DNA from 3 places in the Rhizobium sp. CAU 1783 genome. Region 1 is predicted to be linked to each of the others. Evidence: predicted binding sites of a transcription regulator. Region 1 holds the regulator's gene; each other region holds the start of a gene.
What was found. The regulator PhoB, encoded in region 1, activates phosphate uptake and scavenging genes when phosphate is short. The targets are predictions, from matches to a motif close to TGTCATNNANCTGTCAT.
Positions count from the first base shown of each region.

Region 2: ACX93L_RS05040 (UDP-2,3-diacylglucosamine diphosphatase) is a predicted target of PhoB. The motif match lies at 2,931-2,947, and genes of this name have one in related genera.
Region 3: ACX93L_RS07460 (DUF1045 domain-containing protein) is a predicted target of PhoB. The motif match lies at 2,238-2,254, and genes of this name have one in related genera.

Region 1 is NZ_JBTOLM010000002.1:502,335-507,124, forward strand. It holds gene pstA (phosphate ABC transporter permease PstA) at 1-632, shown strand, start outside; gene pstB (phosphate ABC transporter ATP-binding protein PstB) at 645-1,460, shown strand; gene phoU (phosphate signaling complex protein PhoU) at 1,507-2,220, shown strand; gene phoB (phosphate regulon transcriptional regulator PhoB) at 2,251-2,934, shown strand; gene ACX93L_RS09215 (GcrA family cell cycle regulator) at 3,018-3,560, opposite strand; gene ACX93L_RS09220 (acetylornithine transaminase) at 3,991-4,790, shown strand, end outside.
Region 2 is NZ_JBTOLM010000001.1:1,099,803-1,104,592, reverse strand. It holds gene ACX93L_RS05050 (ABC transporter ATP-binding protein) at 1-684, opposite strand, end outside; gene ACX93L_RS05045 (MlaE family lipid ABC transporter permease subunit) at 695-1,843, opposite strand; gene ACX93L_RS05040 (UDP-2,3-diacylglucosamine diphosphatase) at 2,033-2,881, opposite strand; gene ACX93L_RS05035 (TetR/AcrR family transcriptional regulator) at 3,048-3,647, opposite strand; gene ACX93L_RS05030 (hypothetical protein) at 3,889-4,095, shown strand; gene ACX93L_RS05025 (NADP-dependent malic enzyme) at 4,344-4,790, shown strand, end outside.
Region 3 is NZ_JBTOLM010000002.1:149,710-154,499, reverse strand. It holds gene phnE (phosphonate ABC transporter, permease protein PhnE) at 1-716, shown strand, start outside; gene phnE (phosphonate ABC transporter, permease protein PhnE) at 727-2,217, shown strand; gene ACX93L_RS07460 (DUF1045 domain-containing protein) at 2,339-3,037, shown strand; gene ACX93L_RS07455 (alpha-D-ribose 1-methylphosphonate 5-triphosphate diphosphatase) at 3,048-4,187, shown strand; gene phnN (phosphonate metabolism protein/1,5-bisphosphokinase (PRPP-forming) PhnN) at 4,211-4,789, shown strand.

The DNA of each region.
Region 1 (4,790 bases):
TCGTGCTGGTTCTGTCCCTGCCGATCGGTGTCGCGGCCTCGATCTATCTTGAGGAATTCGCCCCGAAGAACCGCTTCACCGACCTGATCGAAGTGAACATCAACAATCTTGCCGCCGTTCCGTCGATCGTCTTCGGTCTGCTCGGCCTCGCGGTGTTCATCAACTTCGCCGGCCTGCCGCGCTCGGCCTCGGTCGTCGGTGGCCTGGTTCTGACCCTGATGACGCTGCCGACCATCATCATCGCGACGCGCGCAGCCCTCAAGGCCGTGCCGCCGTCGATCCGGGCCGCAGCGCTTGGCCTCGGCGCATCGAAGATGCAGACCGTGTTCCATCACGTCCTGCCGCTCGCCATGCCGGGCATCCTGACGGGCACGATCATCGGCCTGGCACACGCCCTCGGCGAGACCGCTCCGCTGCTGCTCATTGGCATGGTGGCGTTCGTCGCCGACTATCCGGGCACGCCGCTCGATCCGTCGACCGCCCTGCCGGTTCAGATCTACCAGTGGGCGAACGAGGCCGAGCGAGCTTTCGTCGAGCGAACCTCCGGAGCGATCATCATTCTGCTCCTGTTCCTTCTGGTGATGAACGTGGGTGCAATTCTGTTGCGGCGACGCTTCGAACGGCGCTGGTAGAGGGAGTTAGACATGAACATGATGTCGGAAGCAGCAGTTGAAAAGGCGCTGGATCAGAAAATGACCGAATCCAAGTACAAGATGATCGGCAAGGACGTCTCCGTTTACTACGGCGAGAAGCGCGCCCTTTTCGATGTGAACCTGAACGTTCAGGAGCATACCGTGACCGCCCTGATCGGGCCGTCCGGTTGCGGCAAGTCGACCTTCCTGCGGACGCTGAACCGCATGAACGACACGATCGACGGCTGCCGCGTCACCGGAAAGATCACGCTCGACGAGATGGACATCTACGATCCGTCGATCGACGTCGTTGAACTGCGCGCCCGCGTCGGCATGGTCTTCCAAAAGCCGAACCCGTTCCCGAAGTCGATCTACGAGAACATCGCCTACGGTCCGCGCATTCACGGTCTGGCTCGCACCAAGGCCGAACTCGACCAGGTGGTCGAGACGAGCCTCCAGAAGGCCGGTCTGTGGAATGAGGTAAAGGACCGTCTGCAGGAATCCGGCACCGGCCTCTCCGGCGGCCAGCAGCAGCGCCTGTGCATTGCCCGTGCCGTCGCCGTCAGCCCGGAAGTCATTCTCATGGACGAGCCGTGCTCGGCGCTTGACCCGATCGCGACCGCCAAGGTCGAGGAACTGATCCACGAGCTTCGTTCGAACTTCACCATCGTCATCGTGACCCACTCGATGCAGCAGGCGGCGCGTGTTTCCCAGCGTACCGCGATGTTCCATCTTGGTCTGCTCGTCGAAGAAAACGACACGGACAAGATGTTCACCAATCCGGACGATCAGCGTACGCAGGACTACATCATGGGCCGCTTCGGCTGATGTCCGCCGCGCTGTGATCGCTCTTTCAATTCAGGGATAAACGAACATGTCTTCATCGCATATCTACTCGGCCTATGACGAGGAACTGAAATATCTGATGCGCCGCATCTCCGAGATGGGCGGTCTTGCCGAGCAGATGGTCGGCGACAGCGTGCGCGCGCTGGTGAATTCCGACGGTGCACTCGCCCAGAAGGTCATCTCCGACGACGTGATCATGGATGCCGCCGAGCGTGAGATCGGCGACAAGGCCATCATCACCATCGCCCGCCGCCAGCCCGTCGCGGCCGACCTTCGCGAAATCATCGGTGCACTGCGTATCGCCAACGACCTGGAGCGCGTCGGCGACCTCGGCAAGAGCAATGCCAAGCGCGTCATGGCCGTGCAGGCGACCGGCGTTCCCCGCAAGCTCGCCCGCGGCATCGAGCACCTGAGCGAGCTCGCTCTGGTCCAGCTCAAGGAAGTACTAGACGTGTACACCTCGCGCTCGGCCGAAAAGGCCAAGTCGATCCGTGATCGCGACGAGGAAATCGACGCCATGTACACCTCGCTCTTCCGCGAGCTCTTGACCTACATGATGGAAGATCCGCGCAACATCACCAGCTGCACCCATCTTCTCTTCTGCGCCAAGAACATCGAGCGCATCGGCGACCACGCGACCAACATCGCGGAGACGATCTACTACATGACGACGGGCGCCCAGCCGGAAGGTGAGCGACCGAAGGAAGATCTGACCGCCACTGTTGGCGCCGTCACCGAATAATCGATCGCATTCGAGAGGTTATCGAAACCGATGCTGCCGAAAATAGCTGTCGTCGAGGACGAGGAAGCGCTGAGCGTGCTTCTGCGCTACAATCTTGAAGCGGAAGGCTACGAGGTCGAGACGATCCTGCGCGGAGACGAGGCCGAACTGCGCCTGCAGGAACGCGTCCCGGATCTCCTGATCCTCGACTGGATGCTGCCGGGCGTCTCCGGCATCGAGCTTTGCCGCCGGCTGCGCATGCGCCCGGAGACCGAGCGCCTGCCGATCATCATGCTGACGGCACGCGGTGAGGAAAGCGAGCGCGTTCGCGGCCTTGCGACCGGCGCCGACGACTATGTCGTCAAGCCGTTCTCCACGCCGGAACTGATGGCGCGCGTGAAGGCGATGCTGCGCCGGGCGCGTCCGGAGGTGCTCTCGAGCGTCCTGCGCTGTGGAGACATCGAGCTGGACCGCGAGACCCATCGCGTACACCGCAAGAGCCGCGAAGTGCGCCTCGGTCCGACCGAGTTCCGCCTGCTCGAGTTCCTGATGGCGTCGCCGGGCCGCGTCTTCTCGCGCTCGCAGCTGCTTGATGGTGTCTGGGGCCATGACATTTATGTCGACGAACGGACCGTCGACGTGCATGTCGGTCGGCTGCGCAAGGCGCTGAACTTCTCCAACATGCAGGATGTCATCCGCACCGTGCGCGGCGCGGGCTATTCGATGGAAGCCTAGCTTCCGTCAACCTCTTGACAACAGAATAAAAAAACGGGCCGTAAGGCCCGTTTTTCGTTTGTCTTGGCGTGTGTCGGGCGCCTTCAGCGGGCTGCCGCTGCGGCCGCCCGGCGACGCTCACCCACCGGCTGGTATGCGAGCTTGGCGTGGTAGTTGCAGTAGGGCGACGTGTCGGCGGACTCGCAGCCGCAGAAGTGGAAGTCGTCCTTCATCGGATCGCCGATCGGCCACTTGCAGGTGCGTTCGGTAAGTTCAGTCAGGGCGAGCTTGCGGGAAATCGGCAGCACGACGTTGGTGGAGCGCGAGATTTGGATCTCCTCCAGGCCGTCGATCTCGATCTCTTCCTTGAGCAGGTTCGCGCCGGCGGCACGGGTGACCGTGCGGGTCGTCGTGGTGTTGCGGGCGGTGTAGTTCGGGGTGCGCTGCGCTCCCGCCGGACGCTTTGCTGCGCGAACCGTGGTCGTGCTGCCGCCGGCCTTCGCACGGCCCGGGAGGTTGAGGCGATGCACCTTGCCGATCACGGCGTTTCGGCTCACGCCGCCCAGTTGTGCTGCGATCTGGCTTGCGCTCAAGCCTTCCGACCAAAGGCGCTTGAGTTTTTCAACTCGCTCATCAGTCCAGTTCATGCTATATCTCCGCCGCTCGCGCTGTGTGATGGCAGAATCGCTCACCGTTGCTTCGGATGAATCCGAAACAAACTTGCCTCGATACTGTCGGTGACTATTTCCGCCGCATGCAATCAATTTATTGATTATTAACCTAGTGCCGGGCTGACTCGCTGACAAGAGTCGGGCGAATCATCGGGAATCGATTTTAAAGTTTTCCCCAACTTGCTACCTGCCCGTGTTGATCTCGACCGGGCTCCTCAAGTCCCGTCGTTGCGACTTCCGCGTACCCGAAAATTCCGCTGCACTGCGCTGTTTCGTTGACAGGCAAGGCTGAAATGATGATAGTGCGACCCGCCGCCGCAAGGCGGCATTTTTGATTTTTCGGACCCTGTTTGGAAAGTCGAAGTCGCCCCGTTCCGTCACGCTCTCCAGAAGGAGTGTTTCCGCCATGGCTGAAGCCTCGCCACTCTACCAGACCTACATGCGCGCACCCTTGCGGTTCGAGCGAGGCGAGGGTGTCTGGCTCTTCACTGAGAATGGCGAGCGCTATCTGGATTTTGCCGCCGGCGTCGCGGTGAATTCTCTTGGCCACGCGCATCCGCATCTGATCGAGGCGTTGACGGCACAGGCCGGCAAAGTCTGGCACCTGTCCAATCTCTACGACGTGCCGGGCCAGGAGACGCTCGGCCGCCGCCTGACCGAAGCGACCTTCGCCGACCGCGTCTTCTTCACCAATTCGGGTGCCGAGGCGCTGGAATGCGCGATCAAGACAGCCCGGCGCTACCATTTCTCCAAGGGGCATCCCGAGCGCTTTCACATCATAACCTTCGAAGGCGCTTTCCATGGCCGCACGATTGCGACGATTGCCGCCGGCGGCCAGGAAAAATACCTCGAAGGTTTCGGACCCAAGGCGCCGGGCTTCGACCAGGTTCCCTTTGGTGATCTCGATGCGGTTCAGGCCGCGATCACCGACGCGACGGCAGCGATCCTGATCGAGCCTGTGCAGGGTGAGGGTGGTCTCCGCGCCGCATCGAACGAATTCCTCCGCGCTCTGCGCAAAATTTGTGACGACAACGACCTGCTGCTGATCTTCGACGAGGTCCAGTGCGGCGTCGGCCGGACCGGCAAATTCTTCGCCCACGAATGGGCCGGCGTCACGCCGGACATCATGGCGGTCGCCAAGGGTATCGGCGGCGGTTTCCCGCTCGGCGCCTGCCTTGCCACGGAAGAGGCGGCTTCCGGCATGAA
Region 2 (4,790 bases), on a different contig from region 1:
CCCGAGAACGGCGATGCGGTCGCAGACCGAGAACAGGCTGTCGAGGTCGTGCGTGACCATGTAGACGGTCAGGCCGAGCGTATCGCGCAATCGCGCGATCAGTTCGTCGAACTCCGCAGCCCCGATCGGATCAAGTCCGGAGGTCGGCTCGTCGAGGAAGACGAGGTCCGGATCGAGCGCCAACGCACGGGCAAGCGCCGCGCGCTTGATCATGCCACCCGAAAGTTCGGACGGGTATTTGTCCGCAGCGTCCGGATCGAGACCGACGAGGTCGAGCTTCAGATAGGCCAGCTCATCCATGAGCCACTTCGGCAGATCGAGATATTCGCGCATTGGCAGCTGGATGTTCTCCTTCACGGTCAGCGCGGAAAAGAGCGCGCCGTGCTGGAAGAGAACGCCGAGACGCGTGTCGAGGTCCATCCGGTCCCGTTCGCCGACGGCATCATAGTCGGCGCCGAGGATCTGGATCGAACCCGAGCGGCGCGGCAGAAGCCTGAGAACGGTGCGCATCAGCACCGATTTACCGGCACCGGAGGCCCCGACGAACCCCAGGATTTCACCGCGATAGATGTCGAGGTCGAGATTGTCGAGCACGACCTTGTTGCCGAAGCCGACGGTAAGCCCGCGCACCGAAAGAACCGCTTCCCGCTCGCTTCCCTGGACATTGGTGGTCGTGCCTTCCAAGCCGTCCTCCTCAGAAATCGATGGCGGCGTAGAACATGGCAAACAGCCCGTCCACGAGGATGACGACGAAGATCGACTTCACCACGGAGGCCGTGACGTGACGTCCGAGCGACTCGGCGCTGCCGCCGACCTTCATGCCCTCGACCGCCGAGACGATGCCGATGATGAGCGCCATGAACGGCGCCTTGATCATGCCCGAGGCAACCGTCGAATAGTCGATCGCATCGTGCAGGCGGGTCGTGAAGACGTCGAAGGTGATGTCCGAATAGGTCCAGGCGACCACCGCCGCACCGTAAAGCGCTGCAAAGTTGGCAACGATGGTCAGAAGCGGCAGCGCAACCGTCAGCGCCACGAGGCGCGGAAAGACCAGGACCCCGATCGGATTGAGCCCGATGACCTTCAGCGCGTCGATCTCCTCGCGCATCTTCATCGAGCCGATCTCGGCCGTGATCGCGCTGCCCGAGCGGCCGGCCACCATGATCGCGGTCAAAAGCACGCCGATCTCGCGAAGCTGCAGGATACCGACCAGGTCGACGACGAAGACCTCGGCTCCGAAATAGCGCAGCTGGAAGGCACCCTGCTGGGCGATGATCGCGCCGATCAGGAAGGACATCAGCACGATGATCGGCACCGCCCTGACACCCATGTGGTCGAGCTGGGTGACGACCGAGGCGGGCGACACGCCACTGCCACGCCCGAGCTTCGTCTGTGCGCCATGCACGGCCGAACCGAGTACGAACATCATCGCAACCATGTCGCGCCAGAGTTCAACCACGGCCTCGCCAACCGGCGAGAAGATGCGCTGGAACAGGGGAAGCGGAGCACCGGGGCCGGCAGGTGTCTTGACGCTCTCCGGCAGGGCGCCGATCAGTTCGCGCATGTTGCGCGAGGCACCGGTGAGCTTGACGGGACTTCCCTCGGCCTGCCGGGTCGCCATGTAGCGACGCACGAGCCAGGCACCGGCGAGGTCCATATCGGAAACTGCGGAAAGGTCGATTTCGACCGGCGCATCGCCGGATGCGGGAACGAGGCGGCCGTTGCTCTGCAGGAGCGTCCCGAGGCTGTTGTTGCGCCAGGCGCCGGACAGCCGGATGCGATGCCCGTCGCCGGGCAGCTCGTCGATCTCGATCACAGCGCTTTCTGGGTGAATCGACTTCAAGGTCCTGACAACTTCCACGCTTGCGTGCCAGGTCCGGACATTCCGGCGCTGCGGCGCAAATCACTCGATGGCGCAGTATAGCCAGACAGACCGGCAAGGAAATCCTTCGGGCGGCGTTTATCCCGGGCCGTCACCCTCAAGCCACAACGAAAACTGGTCCTATCGGTCTGCGATCCGGTAAAATCCGTCTCACGCGGCCTGGACGTCTTCCTTCTTGGCAGCTTCGATGGCCAGCGGCAGCGAGACCGGCGGCACCAGGGCCGCAACCGGCTTTGCCGGCTTGGCGATCAGATGCCCCCAGGAGATCAGCTCGAAACGGCCGTCATGATGTTCCGCGATCGCCGTGCAGCTCTCAACCCAGTCGCCGGTATTGACGTAGTGGATGCCGTCGATGTCTTCCATCACCGCGTGATGGATATGCCCGCAGATCACGCCATCGACCTCGTTGCGGCGGGCTTCTTCCGCGACGACGCGCTGGAACTCGCCGATGAAGTTGACGGCCTGCTTCACCTGGAGCTTGGCCCAGGCGGAGAAGGACCAGTAGGGCATGCCGAGCCGGCGGCGGATCGCGGCCAGCGCAATGTTGATGTTGATCGCCATGTCATAGGCCCAGTCGCCGAGATAGGCGACGAGACGGGCGTTGCGAACCACGACGTCGAATTCGTCGCCGTGCAGGACCAGATACTTCTTGCCGTCTGCCGTCTCGTGGATCATCCGCTCGGCAACCTCGATGCCGCCGAAATGGGTGCCCGGAAAGCCGCGCAGGAACTCGTCGTGATTGCCCGGAATGTAGACGATCCGAGTGCCCTTGCGGGCCTTGCGGAGAAGCTTCTGGACGACGTCGTTGCAGTCCTGCGGCCAGTACCAGCTGCGCTTGAGGCGCCAGCCGTCGACGATGTCCCCGACCAGGAAGATGGTCTCCGCCTCATGGGTCCGAAGGAAGTCGATGAGAAAATCCGCCTTCGCCGCCTTGGAGCCGAGATGTACGTCGGAGATGAAGAGGGTCCTGAATTGCCGGATGTCCGTTTCACCAGTCACGGTCGTCGTCCTTTGCCGTCGTTTTCCACGTGCCTAAAATCAGACTCGTGTTTCAGCATGATGACAGGCGCGAATCATGGTCCGACACCGGAGGCGTCGCAACGATCTGGAGCGAAAAAGGGGAAGGCCCGGCTGACAGCACCTTTCCTTGTCAAGGCAGTCCGCGTCAACGGGCCAGAGCCGGCAGATCCGCCCCGGCGATCCGCCGGGCCTCTTCGCGCTCGATCCCGAGCGAGGTGAGGATCAGCTCGGCAATCTCGCTGCTCGCCTCGCGCCAGGTCTTGTAGCCTTCCTGGACGAGCATCATGCCCGACAGCGTCGCGCCGCCGATCATCGCCATCAGCGACGTCGCCTGCTCGGGGCGGATCGCGTAGCGGCCGCTCGAAATGCCCTGCATCAGGTCGTCCGCAGATGCGCTGGTGAGCAGCCCGCGCAGCGCCGTGTTGCTGAAACCGAAATGCACGATGAACCGGCCCCATTGCGGCTCCTCGTGGGCACGTCGGATGAAAAGCCGGATACCGCAGGAAAGACGGCAAGGCGGGTCGGTTATGTCGACCATGCTGGCCCGCACCCGATCCTGCATTTCGTTGGCGAGGTCGCCGGCGATCTCCTCGAACAGCGCGCCCGGATCGGGAACGGCACTGTAGACGGTGCCACGCGCCACCCCGGCCTCTTCGGCGAGATCGCTGACCGTCACCCGGTCCGCGCCCTTCCTGGCAAAGAGGCGCATGGCAGCTTCATGAATGCGGCATTTGGCGCCCGACATCGGCGGGGATCCTCTTAAAGCAGTCCCATAAATCGCGGAGGCTCCAAGCAACGTCCTGAAGCGGCGGCATGCACCGCGACACTGCCTATGTGTAGCAATGTCGCAGGCACCACACAAGCGTTGACAATTGAACACACGTGTTCAATATTGATCTGGAAAGCTCAGCACCTCGACATTTGCTATCGCAAACATCCTCCCATCGGCGCTGGGCCGGTTCAGACAGGAATTCAGGAGATCCCCCGTGAAGAAGATCGTTGTCATCGGAATAGTGTGTGCCGCCCTCGCCGGCTGCTCGCAGACCGCCCAGACCACCGCCTCCGCGCCCGCCGCGAAGCAGGCCGACTGCGAGGTCAAGCTGAACAAGGCACCGGCATCGTCGAAGTGCCCCAACTTCAAGTACAGCATGCGTTCGACCTCGCAGCCACCACTTATCTCGCCTGGTATCTGACGTCGGGACGGCACCGCCCCAAGACGACCTGATTCCGCGCCTACCGCCTCCCGAGCGGCGCGGAATTCAGCTCTCGGAAAACCGGCCCTCCAGCCGCTCCCAACGCCCTGCGCCCCACCGCGCCGACATCATTCCGTCAGCCTTGGCGATGACGCATAGCCGCCTTGCACCGGTCAAAATCACTTCCCCCCGACTTCTTTTCGTGTATTCAAGACATTCGATTTGGACGAAGAAGTTCGGTGGACTCGATGAATTCCCAAGACAAGAACAAGCCGCAACCGACGACCGCGATGGCGGACCTCGATGAGCAGGCGCTTTTCTATCACCGCTATCCGCGGCCCGGAAAACTCGAGATCCAGGCGACCAAGCCGCTCGGCAACCAACGCGACCTCGCGCTCGCCTATTCGCCTGGCGTCGCGGCACCTTGCCTTGCGATCCGCGACGAACCGGAAACTGCAGCCGATTACACCGCCCGCGGCAACCTCGTCGCCGTCATCTCCAACGGCACCGCGGTTCTCGGCCTCGGCAATATCGGGCCTCTCGCCTCCAAGCCGGTCATGGAAGGCAAGGCAGTTCTCTTCAAGAAATTCGCAGGCATCGACGTCTTCGACATCGAGATCGACGCCAACACCGTCGATTCCATGGTCTCCACCGTGTCGGCTCTCGAACCGACCTTCGGCGGGATAAATCTGGAG
Region 3 (4,790 bases), 350 kb from region 1:
CGATGTTCGACCTGCCCTCCCCCTATTACGACGGCAGCCTGCAATACGACTATACCGAAGGCCGCTACTACGTCACCGAGACGCTCTACATTCCCGAATACTTCTACAAGATGGCAGAGACGCTCAACATCGCCATCCTGTCGACGCTGATCGGCTTCATCTTCGGATCCGGCCTCGCCTTCTTCGCGGCGCGCAACATGACGCACAACCGGATTGTCAGGATGGCCGTGCGCCGTTTCATGGAGATCCTGCGTGCCTTCCCGGAGATCGTTCTCGCCGGTTTCTTTCTCGCGATCCTGTCGCTCGGCCCCATTCCGGCGATCATCGCGGTGTCGATCCACACCATCGGCGCGCTCGGCAAGCTGTTCTTCGAGGTGATCGAAAACGCCGACATGAAACCGGACGAAGGCCTGAAGGCCGTCGGCGCCAGCTGGATCGAGCGGGCGTGGTTCGGCATGGTGCCGCAGGTACTGCCGAACTTCATGAGTTACTTCCTGATGCGCCTTGAGATCAACGTTCGCGCCTCGACGATCATCGGCGCGGTCGGCGGCGGCGGCATCGGCGAGCAGCTTCGCCTGTCGATCAGCCGCGGCCATGAAGCAAAGACCCTCGCAATCGTCCTTTTGCTCTTCTTGACGATCATCGCCGTAGACCAGCTTTCCGCATGGCTTCGCCGCAAGCTCGTCGGCGACCAGGCCTTCCAGGCCGTGATCTGAGGAACACCCCATGAAAACGCTGAGCCCCGCCGAACTCGACGCGATCGCCGCCCGCCACGGAAACCTGTTGCAGCCCTCGTTCTGGATGCGTTTCCGCCTCCTGCTGATCGGCGGCGCAGTTTTGCTCTATTTCCTCTTCTGCTGGTGGTTCTTCGCGATCGGCCAGGTGCTCGGTACCGCCAACTGGGGCATTGCCGGCACGTATCTGGCGGACTGGGTCTCCTATGAAGTCCGGCCCGACATCGAGATCGGCGCCGACGGCAATATGAGCATCGTCTATCCGCGCTTCGATCCGATCGGCCCCAATCCCAATCCGGACTGGCTGGTCGCCGAGCGCGAGACCGTGACCCGCACGATCGAGATCCCGGCAGAAGGACAGGGTTCGGCGCCCAAGACCAGCTCGTCGTTCTCATTCATGGCGCCGAACACCGCGCAACAGGCGCTCTCCGCGGCGCGGACGGAAACGCGCACCGAGGAGGTCGTGACCCGGGCCAGCGTCCAGTTCAACACCTCCGACCGCATCGACGTCTCTCGCGACGGCGTTCGCGTGACCCGGGGAGACGAAGTACTTCAGCTGACCCTTTCGAAGGATGGCCGCGTCGACACCGATACCGCGTTGCCGACATGGGCGACACAGCGTGCCCCCGGCGAGAAGATCGTTCTGGCCTTCGGTTTCTCCGGCTGGGCGGAGGTTCGCGGCGACGTGGTCAAGATCCACAAGCGCTTCCTGGGCTGGGCAAACTTTTTCTTCGACACCAACTCCGCCTTCTTCGGCAAGAGCTTTGGCGAGGTGACGCAACTCGTTCTTTCCGGCGAACGGCTCGATCCGGCGCAGAGCAACCTGTCGCTGGCATGGACCGACATTCTCTACAATCCGTCCTGGCAACACCTCGACGTCTGGACGAAGCTGCTGCAGACCATCGTGATGGCTTTCGTCGGCACCTTCTTCGCCATGCTGGTCGCCTTCCCGCTGTCCTTCATCGCCGCGCGCAACATCATGCACAACGGCGTCATCAACCAGCTGACGAAGCGCTTCTTCGACTTCCAGCGCTCCGTCGACATGTTCATCTGGGCGCTGTTCTTCACCCGCGCCTTCGGGCCGGGGCCGCTCGCGGGGATTTCGGCGATCTTCTTCACCGACACGGGCACGCTCGGCAAGCTCTATTCGGAAGCGCTCGAAAACATTGACGACAAGCAGCGCGAAGGGGTCAAATCGGTGGGCGCGAGCCCACTCGCCGTACAGCGCTTCGGCGTGCTGCCGCAAGTCATGCCGCTCTTTGCATCGCAGGCTCTCTACTTCTGGGAATCCAACACCCGTTCGGCCACGATCATCGGCGCGGTCGGCGCCGGCGGCATCGGTCTCAAGCTGTGGGAAGCCATGCGGACCAATTCCGACTGGGAAAACGTCGCCTACATGGTGGTGCTCATCCTGGTCGTCGTCTTCATCTTCGACGGCATCTCGAACGCCCTTCGCTCGCGACTGATGGGCACGCACCACTGATTTCGACGAAACGCCGAAATCATCATTAATCTGTCATGCGCATCGGCTAGCGAAACCGGCTTGTACGGCGCATGCCTGAAAGGTCATTCTGGCGGCGCCCACCGACACGAGGATTTGCCCCTTGCGCTATGCGCTCTACTTTACCCCTCCCGCCGATGATCCCCTGACGCAGACAGCCGCCGCCTGGCTCGGTCGCGATGCCTTCCACGGTCGGGATCTGCCGATCGGCAAGACCGGGACCTTTCCGACCGAGGTCTTTCACGGCCTGACCGCCGATCCGCGACGCTACGGTTTTCACGCGACGATCAAGGCACCCTTTTCCCTCGCGAACGACCGCAGCGAGGCGGATCTCGTCGAAGCGTTCGGCAGGTTCTGCAGCGCGCAGCCTGCCTTCGACATTCCCTCCGTCGTGGTGGATCAACTCGGGCCATTCTTTGCCATCGTTCCCGCCGACACCCACAAGCCGCTCCAGGATTTTGCCGCCGCCGCCGTCGAGGCGTTCGAGCCGTTTCGCGCGCCGCTGTCGGACGCCGACGTCGCAAGGCGCAAGCCCGAGCGCCTGTCGGAGGCGCAGCGGGATAACCTGATGCGCTGGGGCTATCCTTACGTGATGGATGAGTTCCGTTTCCACATGACGCTTAGCGGTCCCGTGGAAACGCACCTTGCTCCGGCGATGAAGGCGCTCGCGACCGAATGTTTTTCCTCTTTCACCCAAAGGCCAATTCGCATTTCCGGCCTCGCGCTCTTTGTCGAACCCGAACGGGGCGCACCCTTTACCGTCCATACCTGGAAGCCGCTTACCGGCACAGAAACCCTCTGAAAGCTCGCCCATGTCCGCCGAAACCATCTTTTCCAACGCCCGCATCGTCCTGGATGACCAGATCATCGAGGGCTCCATACAGATCCGCGACGGCCTGATCGCCGACGTTTCGGAAGGCAGCACGCGCGCCGGCGAGGATTTCGGCGGCGACTACCTCATCCCCGGCCTCATCGAACTCCATACCGACCATCTGGAATCACACTACTCGCCGCGCCCCGGCGTCCGCTGGCACAAGACCTCGGCGATCCAGGCCCATGATGCCCAGGTCGTGACGTCCGGCATAACCACCGTGTTCGACTGCCTGCGGATGGGGTCCGACGAGGACGGCGGCTTCGACAAGGGCGAGATGCGCGACATGGCCGACGCCATCCAGGCCGCGGAACGCGAGGACCGGCTGCGTGCCCAGCATTTCATCCACCTGCGCTGCGAGGTGGCTTCCGACAACGTTCTCGACCATTTCGCCGACTTCGAGAGCGATCCGCATGTAAGGCTCGCCTCGCTGATGGACCACTCTCCGGGTCAGCGCCAGTTCCAGACGATGGATCAATACACACTCTACTACAAGACTAAGCGCGGACTGACGGACGAAGCCTTTGCCCGTTTCGTCGAGAGCCGGCTGGCGCTCTCCGCGCGCTATTCCGCCCATCATCGCGACACGCTGGCAGGGATCTGCGCAGCGCGCGGGATCACCGTTGCCAGCCATGACGATGCGACGCTCGCGCATGTCGAGGAAGCCAAGGGACACGGGGTCAAGCTCGCCGAATTCCCGACCAGCCTTGAGGCTGCCGAAGCCTCGCACAAGGCCGGCATGAGCGTCCTGATGGGGGCGCCGAACGTCGTTCGCGGCAAGTCGCATTCCGGCAACATCGCCGCGCGCGACCTCGCCGAGCGCGGCGTTCTCGACGTTCTCTCCTCCGATTACGTGCCGCTCAGCCTGCTGCATGCCGCCTTCGTCCTTGCAGACGAATTCGGTACGATTTCGCTACCGCGGGCGCTTGCCATGGTGACTTCGACGCCGGCGCGCACCGTCGGCCTCGATGATCGCGGCAGGATCGCGGCCGGATTGCGCGCTGACCTCGTTCGCGTCCGGCGCCCGGACGGCGTGCCGGTGGTTCGCTCGGTATGGCGCGAAGGACAGAGGGTCGCCTGATGGACGGAAAGCCGGCGGCAGCGATGTCGAGGAACGCGGCCGGCACGATGGTCGCGATCGTCGGTCCGAGCGGCGCTGGCAAGGACAGCCTCATCCACATCGCAAAGGCGCATTTCGCCGGGCGGCCCGAGGTGGATTTCGTCCGCCGCGTGATCACCCGACCGACCGACGCCGGCGGGGAGGCGCATCTCGGCGTTTCGACGTCCGACTTTTCCACGCTCAAGCAAGGCGGCGCATTCGCCGTCGACTGGGACGCTCACGGCCTGCGTTACGGTATTCCGGCGGCCGTGCACGAGAAGCTGGCGCTCGGTCACCTGGTGATCGCCAACGGTTCCCGCTCGGCGCTTCCTCACTTCGCCAGGGCTTTCTCGCCGCTGGTGGTCGTCAACGTCACCGCCTCCCCCGAGGTACTCGCCGAGAGGCTGACCGCTCGCGGCCGCGAGAGCCGGGCGGAAATCCTCGAACGCCTGAAGCGTGGGTCGCTGGCAGTCGACGGCGACTACGATGTGGTCGACATCGACAACAGCGGACTGCTCGCCGACGCAGGCGGAAAACTGATCGCGGCGCTGGAGGACATCCTGGCAGGCCGCCGCAATCGATAAG